Regions from separate parts of the Virgibacillus salidurans genome, predicted to be linked through region 1. Evidence: riboswitches for the same ligand, from Rfam matches in the RefSeq annotation. Region 1 holds a riboswitch; each other region holds the start of a gene.
The links. Region 1 has a riboswitch for S-adenosylmethionine ahead of metK (methionine adenosyltransferase). Riboswitches for the same ligand answer to the same signal wherever they lie in the genome.
Positions count from the first base shown of each region.

Region 2: it holds a riboswitch for S-adenosylmethionine, as region 1 does, so the genes downstream of both, ssuE (NADPH-dependent FMN reductase) here and metK (methionine adenosyltransferase) in region 1, are expected to answer to the same signal.
Region 3: it holds a riboswitch for S-adenosylmethionine, as region 1 does, so the genes downstream of both, KFZ58_RS17320 (PLP-dependent aspartate aminotransferase family protein) here and metK (methionine adenosyltransferase) in region 1, are expected to answer to the same signal.

Region 1 covers NZ_CP074373.1:2,312,608-2,315,898, reverse strand. Annotated here, with positions in the region: gene pckA (phosphoenolpyruvate carboxykinase (ATP)) at 1-1,185, opposite strand, end outside; SAM riboswitch class I at 1,381-1,486, shown strand; gene metK (methionine adenosyltransferase) at 1,612-2,823, shown strand; gene KFZ58_RS11925 (gamma carbonic anhydrase) at 3,254-3,291, opposite strand, start outside.
Region 2 covers NZ_CP074373.1:1,427,108-1,430,398, reverse strand. Annotated here, with positions in the region: gene KFZ58_RS07465 (LLM class flavin-dependent oxidoreductase) at 1-727, opposite strand, end outside; gene ssuE (NADPH-dependent FMN reductase) at 757-1,305, opposite strand; SAM riboswitch class I at 1,435-1,542, opposite strand; gene KFZ58_RS07455 (UPF0182 family membrane protein) at 1,669-3,291, opposite strand, start outside.
Region 3 covers NZ_CP074373.1:3,479,117-3,482,407, forward strand. Annotated here, with positions in the region: gene KFZ58_RS17315 (nuclease-related domain-containing protein) at 419-1,270, opposite strand; SAM riboswitch class I at 1,482-1,598, shown strand; gene KFZ58_RS17320 (PLP-dependent aspartate aminotransferase family protein) at 1,716-3,291, shown strand, end outside.

The DNA of each region.
Region 1 (3,291 bases):
TGAACCAAAGCATGCTGAAAATGTAGCCTGTGGCTCTGTTACCCCGCGCTCTGTACCTGCCAATTTACTTGTATATCCGCTTAAAAAGTGATACATGGCTTGCTCTTTCGTTAATTTACTAATCGGCGGCAAAGTTCCGGAAGCGTCAGCTGTTAAGAAAATAATTGTATTCGGATGTCCGGCAACGCTTGGGCTTATAATATTATCAATATTGTCTAATGGATAGGCGGCACGTGTATTTTCTGTTAACGACACATCATCATAATCAGGAAGTCGTGTTTCATCATCGAGAACGACATTTTCCAGCACGGAGCCAAATCGAATCGCATTAAAAATTTGCGGCTCTTTCTTCTCGGACAGGTTGATACACTTTGCATAGCAGCCCCCCTCAATATTAAATACGCCGTTTGGACTCCATCCATGCTCATCATCACCGATTAAGCGACGGTATGGATCAGCGGATAACGTTGTCTTTCCAGTTCCCGATAGACCAAAGAATAATGCAACATCGCCTTCTGGGCCAACATTTGCCGAACAATGCATTGATAAAATATTTCGTCTCGGCAGTAAATAATTCATAACCGAAAAGATAGATTTCTTTATTTCCCCGGCATATTCCGTTCCACCGATCAAAACAACCCGCTTTTTAAACGAAATAATAATAAATGTCTCTGAATTGGTACCATCAATTGCCGGATCTGCCTTGAAATTCGGTGCTGATACTACCGTGAATTCAGGCTGGTGTGAAGCAAGTTCTTCATTTGTCGGGTTAATGAATAATTGGCGAGAAAATAAATTATGCCATGCATACTCATTAATTACTTGAATTGGAAGACGGTAAGCAGAATCCGCTCCAGCAAACCCTTTGAATTGATATAGCTCATCTTTTTCCTCTAAATACGTGAGTACTTTTTCGTAAAGCTTATTAAAGGAGGTTTCATCAATGGCTTGATTAACGGGACCCCAATCAATAAAATCCTCACAAATGTCATCCTTCACAATAAATTTATCTTTTGGTGAACGACCTGTATAGGTTCCTGTCGTTGCCCGAACAGCCCCGGTTGCAGTAAGAACACCTTCATTTTTTGATAATATATTCTCGACCAAACGAGGAACAGGTGCATTTTTAATCAGGTTTTTATGGGAAGATATATTTTTGTCTAATGCATTTTCTACCGTTTTCATATGAAATACCCGCCTTTTGATGATTTTTTAAAATATAAAATTATCATATGCATCAATTTGTAAATAGTATAACACATTATTAACATTAGTCCACACTATTTATTGGATTTTTTTCGGAAATTTTTCTTCAATCTGCTAAGCTATTAAATAGTTGACATAGAAGGCTGCTTTCGTTAAGCTAAATTGCGAACGGATCTCTTATTCAGAGTTGGTGGAGGGACAGCCCCTATGAAACCCAGCAACCATCACTACGGTGAAAAGGTGCTCACCTGATGCAAGGATATTCCTTGAACAATAAGAGCGAAAGGCTTTGGTACCCTTTCCTCAGATTGTAGGAAGGGCTTTTTTAGTTGGTACTTTGAATAATAAAATGCATAGAATAATAAACAGAGTTCCGTAACATCATTAAAGGGAGGATTTAGCCGTATGGCTGCAAATCGTCGTTTATTTACATCTGAATCCGTAACAGAAGGGCATCCGGATAAGATTTCTGATCAAATATCAGATGCTATTCTGGATGAAATATTAAAAAATGATCCGCATGCACGTGTTGCTTGTGAGACAACGGTAACCACAGGGCTTGTATTAGTATCAGGAGAAATTACGACGAGCACGTATGTGGATATTCCTGCAACTGTTCGTCAAACGATTAAAGATATAGGCTATACAAGAGCAAAATATGGATTTGATGCTGAAACATGTGCGGTATTAACCGCAATCGATGAACAATCCGCAGATATTGCAGGTGGCGTTGATCAGGCACTTGAGGCGCGTCAAGGTAAAATGAGTGATGAAGAAATTGCCTCGATTGGCGCAGGAGACCAAGGTCTTATGTTTGGCTATGCATGTGACGAAACCGAGGAACTCATGCCCCTGCCAATCTCTCTAGCCCATAAGTTATCAAAACGATTATCAGATATGAGAAAAGAAAAAGTTCTTTCCTATCTGCGCCCAGACGGGAAAACGCAAGTAACCGTTGAATACGATGAACAAGATAATCCAGTTAAAGTAGATACCATTGTTATTTCCACACAGCATCATCAGGACATTACTGGTGCACAAATTGAAAAAGATATCATTGAACATGTTATCAAACCTGTTGTGCCAGGACATCTACTGGATGAAACAACCAATTATTTTATCAATCCAACAGGGCGATTTGTTATAGGAGGTCCACAAGGAGACGCAGGTTTAACAGGCCGTAAAATTATGGTAGACACATATGGGGGGTATGCCCGTCATGGCGGAGGCGCGTTCAGCGGGAAGGATGCAACGAAAGTAGATCGTTCCGCAGCATATGCAGCTCGCTATGTGGCCAAAAATATCGTTGCAGCCGATTTAGCAAAAACGTGTGAAGTACAGCTCGCTTATGCAATAGGTGTTGCAGAGCCTGTATCCATTGCGGTCAATACATTTGGTACAGGTCACGTCAGTGAAGAAAATTTTGCAAGAGCCATTCGGGAAATATTTGATTTACGGCCTGCTGGCATCATTCGTATGCTTGATTTACAAAAGCCTATTTTCAGAAACACAGCTGCCTATGGCCATTTCGGTAGAACGGATATTAAGTTTCCATGGGAAAAAACGGATAAGGTAGCTGAATTAAAGGCATTGGCGGAAAAATTTGATAAAGTTTAGAGTTATACCATACGGCGGGATCTGCTGTATGGTATAATTTTTATGTAAGGAATTGGAAATTTTAAAAATGTTGAAAGTCACAATATAAACGCTTTTTAATTATCTTACTTTTTGGTATTCACTGATCACTCGTGCAGTACGATAATAGAAAATATACAAGGGAGATAACAAAATAATAACCGGAAGCCCTCCCAGTATAATGAATCTGTTCGTTTAGACCGCTTGGAAAAAGAAATAGAACATATTAAAAGAAATCTAGATAAAATAATGGATACGTTAGCACACAATTCATCTATCTCAAGGTTGATGTTAAGTGAAATGTTTGCACAGGTGCTGAATCCATTGAATCATGGGAAGTCTTAAAAACCGGGAGAGACACACTCCAAATCGGGAGACAGCCACTCCCCTCGGCTATACCCTAAACACACCCCTAAAAATCCGTATGATTTTTATAATATTGTCCTTTTT
Region 2 (3,291 bases), 890 kb from region 1:
CGGCATTTTCAGCTGCAAATGCGCGACCTTTCGTAGATGCTCCTGCTTGATAAATAACAGGAGTACGCTGTGGAGATGGTTCACTCAAATGCGCTCCAGGTACTTTAAAATAGTTCCCTTCATGATTAATGTCATGAACTTTGTTAGGATCGGTGTAAATGCCATTTTCTTTATCTACCTTAACAGCATCGTCCTCCCAGCTTTCTTCCCAAAGTTTGTAGGCAACGTCCAGATATTCTGCTGCTATATCGTATCGCTCGTCATGCTTAATTTGGCCTTCCAATCCCATATTGACAGAGGCACTTTTCAGATAAGAAGTAACAATATTCCATCCGATCCGCCCTTTAGTTAGATGATCTAATGTGCTGATTCTGCGTGCAAAAGTGTAAGGATGCTCATGTGTAACAGATGCTGTTACGCCAAAACCAAGATGCTTTGTAACTGCTGACATTAAAGGGACTACCAAGGAAGGGTTATTGACTGGAGCCTGTGCCCCTTGACTTACAGCTGCATCACGTGATCCCTTATACACATCATAAGTACCTAATACATCCGCAAGAAATACAGCATCAAACCGTCCCTTTTCCAACAATTTAGCAAGTTCAATCCAGTATTCGCTATCTTTATAGCGATATGACTCATCATCCGGATGGGTCCATAAACCAGGGGACTGATGCCCAGGCGTGTTCATATCAAACGCATTTAAATAAATCCTCTTTTTAGCCATATATGTTTTCCTCCTTGAAATTTCGTTATTTAAGTAAAAAACACTGCTGACGCCTGTCTGTTAACGATTTCGATAAAATATTGAAGTTGCTTTTTCGTGCGCTGTAAAATGTCCGCATCGATAATTGGATTTTCCTGCTGTTTATCTATTTGACTATCAAGCAGATAAAGTCCTTTTAAATTATGCCCCTTTAATGTGGCCAACACCGGTTTCAAAGCGTATTCGATTGCTAGCAAATGCGACGGACTCCCCCCTGTCATCAGCGGAAGTACTGGTTTGTGCTTGAGTACATCTTGCGGGAGGATATCGAGCAATGCTTTTAGAACACCTGAATATGCACCTTTATACACCGGCGATCCAACTATAATACCTTTTGCATTTTGGACTAATGCCGTAATTTCCTGAATGGCCGGACTATCAAACTTCCCTTGGAATACGTCTTCAGCTGGCACGTCTTTAACAGAAATATGAGTCACTGAAAAATACTCCTGTTGAAGTAAGGCCCCTAAGTATTTAAGTACTTGTTCCGATCGCGAAAATTCAGAAGGACTTCCCGATAGCACAACAATTTCACTCATGTGATCATCCTTTCTTATCATTTGTCTTTTTTCTAAACTTTCCTCTTTAGCTAAGAACTTCTGTATGTAACCATAAAAATAAGCCCCCTTTTCTTATATGAGAAAAGAGGGCTTTACTTTGATATTCCGCTCTTATCTCCCAAGAATTACTCCCGGTGGAATTAGCACCTTCCTGACACTAATCAGGGGTTGCTGAAGCTTCATAGGGCCACATCCCTCAGCTTCTCTTGATAAGAATATTTAGTTATAATGTATAGTGTATTTTAATTAATCCGATAAGTCAAGTGGGTTTTGAAAATTTAAATACAGTAAAATTAGAAAAGGAGCTCCAAATATTATCGGAGCCCCTTTTCCCTACTACAATCATTGTTGTTCTTCATTTAGTCTATCTTCTATCTCTGTCATAATTTCTGCAGCCTCGTTCCAATTTCCTTCAGATAGCGCATCCTGGTAGGAATTAAACAGATCTGAGAACTCTTGTAATATCTCATCTGATTCTGAAATTTGCTGTTCCTGTTCACCTGGCTCTGCTGTCTCTTCAGGTGTTTGCTCCTCATCCGGCTGACGATCCGGATCTACAAGATTTAACATTTGCTCAAGCGACTCCTCAAATGTGGCTTCCATGACGATATGATCATCGTAGGCGATGATAACTTGCTTCACTTCAGGAAGTGACGTCTCGTTGGAAGATTCAATATAAATTGGTTCCACATACATGACCGTATCTTCAATCGGAATGGCGAGCAAGTTCCCACGTATGACTTCAGATCCGCCTTGTGACCAGAGATTCAGCTCCTGAGAAATCGTACTATCCTGATTGATACGATTTTCAATTTGTTGCGGACCGTATACATTTTCCTGTCTTGGAAAACGATATACAAATTTTTCACCATAATGCTCTCCATCATTACGCACACCAATCCAGGCAATCATATTTTGTCGATTTCTTGGTGTATACGGCATCATCAAAATAAATTCTTCTTCTTCATATTCAGGTAGTTTCATTGTTACATAATAAGGCTCCATCTCAATATCTTCATTAAAGTATTTCTCTGTCGGGAACTCCCACGCATCTTCCCGGTTATAGAACATTTCAAGATCGGTCATATGATAGGTGCCGTAGATGGATGCCTGAATATTAAACAACCTTTCAGGGAAGCGGAAATGAGCCCGCACGTCCTCTGGAATTTCCTCTGTGAAGAGTTCAGGAAACATGTTTTCATATGTCTGCAGCAATGGATCTTCCGGATTTGCTATATAAAAATCCACTTCTCCAGTGTAAGCGTCCACGGTTACTTTTACCGAATTTCGAATATAATTGTTGTTTTCCTGATAGGATTCCGAGTATGGATATCTTTCAGCTGTTAGATATGCATCCATCATCCAAGCAAGACTGCCGTCATCACGAACAAAAATATACGGATCTGAATCATATTCGAAAAATGGTGCGATTCGATTAACACGGTCCATGATATTTCGGGTTTCAAGAAACTGACTCTCATCTGTTATCTGATCGGAGACAAACATCCGAAATGATCCCTCTTTTAAAGCAAATAACGCCCGATTAATCCCATCTAACGTAATACCCGAATCTTCTTCATACCGACTCGATACGTTTTCATCACCAGAAGGATAATCAAATTCATCCACTTCTGAATTAACAATTACATTCGGATAAGCCTCTTCCCCATAGTAAATTTGAGGACGTGTTATGTCCAAATCCCCTTCAGGAGGAAGATTTTGTAATATATATTCCGGCTGACCCTGCGCGGTTAATTCGTTAACATGACTCATGGTAACTCCATAACCATGTGTATATCTTAGATTCCGGTTCACCCAGGTTTGTGCTTGCTCTGGTAAATCAACTGTGCTTAATTCTCTTGCCCCAACAAAAACCTGCTCATATTCACCATCGATTTCATATCGGTCAATATCAACATCGTTAAATTGATAATAGGTCCGGAATGTCTGAAGCTGATTATATAC
Region 3 (3,291 bases), 1.2 Mb from region 1:
CGTTCATGACTACCGCGAACCCGAAAATATCCCCTTTGACGTCGTCATAAACCGTTCATGGCTACCGCGAACCCGAAAATATCCCCTTTGACGTCGTCATAACCCGTTCATGGCTACCGTGAATCCGAAAATATCCCCTTTGACGTCGTCATAACCCGTTCATGGCTACCGCGAACCCGAAAATATCCCCTTTGACGTCGTCATAACCCGTTCATGACTACCGCGAACCCGAAAATATCCCCTTTGACGTCGTCATAACCCGTTCATGGCTACCGCGAACCCGAAAATATCCCCTTTGACGTCGTCATAACCCGTTCATGGCTACCGTAATCCTGAACATGTTCCCTAACGTTAACATGAACCGTTCATGGCTACCTTAAATCTAAGAAAAGGAGCTAAAGCGGTAGCCATAAAAGGTCTAATCGCCGCATTCAGCATAGTAGGAGTATTTTCCATGACCTATACGTATGAAATTTTTGTTCAATACTCTACTAATCGTTTTCTTTGATTTAATTTCGTTACACCAATCATGAATCACTGTAGTTGTTATTTTTTCATTAGGAAATAGCAATTGAAATTGACCTACATTCCTTAATATAGAAGCATCCGTGTCCTCTTCATGGCCACAGCTATCACAAACTATGTATCTATCTTTTACAGATAACAAAAAGGAATTACATGCAAGGCAGGTTATTCCCTTTTTCAGTTCAGCATAGTCATAATTGGGTATACGAGTGAATGGGGATTCATCTTCACTAAGCTTTACTAGCATTTCAGCAATTTTTATATTTTTATTTCCACCTGATGAACTTCTGCTTAATTGTCTTAGGAAACGATTGAGTTGACTGGGTAAAATAATAGGCACGTCTATAGATGCTTGGAATAATGTGAATTCGGGATTGATAAAAATGATGTGTGATTTGACTGGAAGGTTAACACCGTGATGTTGGAGTAATTGTCTGAGTAAGGATTCGCATCGCGTCAGTTGCAAGACGGGATCTTTAATTTCCTTTTTTGATTTTGTGTACCATCTTTCATTTTCAATAAAGAATTCCCCTTCGTAATTTTTCACATCAATAAGATGGATGAAATTTTCATAAATGATCAGTGTATCAATTTGAAAAAAAGTATTATTCCATTCAAGCAATAAATCATGTAATATGATTAGCCTGTCCGACAATCCCTCCAATCGTGCTGCAAATTTTTGTTCACCTTCATATCCCTTCTCAAGGATTACATAGTATTGCTTATCCGTATCTGATAGATGCATGCGCATATCTAAATATCGGAGGAGCTGCAATTCTCTCGATTCGGTAACCGTCATTTTCTACTTCCTCTCATTCTTTTTAAACTAATAGTATGAAAAAACACCCAATTTATCAAGTTTAATTGAATTCAATTAAATAAAAATTTATTCCCCAAAACGGTTGACATTCCATCCAAATTACCGTTATACTGTTCAGTAATTTAGAAAAATTAATCTCTTATCAAGAGTGGCGGAGGGATAGGCCCTTTGATGCCCGGCAACCTGAAGGCAACACAATTTGCCTTTTACGGTGCTAAATCCTACAGATCAACATTGGTCTGGAAGATAAGAGGAGGATCGTTTACATATACGCCCTCTTCTTAGGAAGGGGGTTATTTATTTATCCCCTCTTCCTCCCAGATACGTTAAAAAGCGGCACTACTGCCAAAAATCCAAGGAGGAATTATTCATGTCTAACTTTCAATTTCACAATCCGGAAACAGTATTACTTCACGGGGGCCAAGAACCGGATCCTGCAACTGGGTCAAGGGCTGTGCCAATCTACCAAACAACATCCTATGTATTTCGCGATACGGAACATGCGCAGAATTTATTTGGCCTAGCAGAACCAGGAAACATTTACAGCCGTATTATGAATCCGACTGTCGATGCTTTTGAGACTCGGATGGCACAACTTGAGGATGGAATCGGGGCTGTCGCAACATCATCCGGGATGGCAGCAATTACACTTTCCATTCTTAATATTGCTGGTTCAGGTGATGAGATCATCGCTGACAGTAATTTATATGGTGGAACGTACAATCTTTTTGCAAATACATTGCCTCGTTACGGTATCGATGTAAAATTCGTTGACGGCACGGATCCTGAAGCAATTCGAGGTGCTATTACAGATAAAACAAAGGCTGTCTTCGCTGAAATTATTACAAATCCAAGTCTGAATATATTTGATGTGGAAACGGTTGGCGAAATCGCACATGAAAACAATATTCCTTTAATCATTGACAATACGTTTGCCACGCCATATGGCACAAAACCACTAACATGGGGTGCAGATATTGTCGTCCACTCTGCGACAAAATGGATTGGTGGGCATGGTACAACAATCGGCGGTGTCGTTGTGGATGGTGGCCGATTTGATTGGGGCAACGGACGCTTCCCTGGTTTTACCGAGCCCGACGCAAGCTACAATGGCCTCCGCTATGTTGATCTGGGGCCAGCAGCCTATGCGACAAAATTACGTGTGCAGCTCCTGCGTGATATCGGTGCGTCCCTGAGTCCACAAAGTGCGTTCTTATTCCTTCAGGGGTTGGAGACATTGCATCTGCGTATTGAGCGTCATAATAAAAATGCCGAAGAGGTCGCAGCTTATTTACAAAAACATCCAGCTGTAGAATGGGTTAATTTCCCAGGGCTAGAAGAGCACCCATCCCATCAGCTTGCGAAAAAATATCTTGCTAAGGGATTCGGTTCTGTTATCACGTTTGGTATCAAAGGCGGCCGAGATGCCGGCAGAAAGTTAATTGATAATGTTACACTCTGGTCCCATGTTGCTAATGTCGGTGATGCAAAATCACTCATTATTCATCCAGCATCAACCACACATCAACAATTAAGCGCGGAGGACTTAGAAAAAAGCGGAACAACGGAAGAATTAGTCCGCCTATCGATTGGCATTGAGTCACCGAAAGATATTTTAGTCGATCTAGATCAAGCCATTGCCAAAGCTGTGGATCAGCCGCCACTTTTTGAAGCTACGGAAGAAGATGCTATAAAATGGCTGCTTACTTCCCCATTTGATCGTAAAGATGGAGGGGCTCGTAAAAAAGTAATTGCAACTGTGACTGATTCTGATAACAAACTTGATAAAAGCGGCAAGCAACTGGCAAAACTCGGATTCAGCGTTATCCCTATCAATGGTGAGTCGAAGCTGGAGGACATTCCTGAAGAAGTGGATGCCGTATGGGTGAACAACAAACAGCTACCGCAATCAACCATTGAGCAATTTATCAATAAACAGGGAAAAA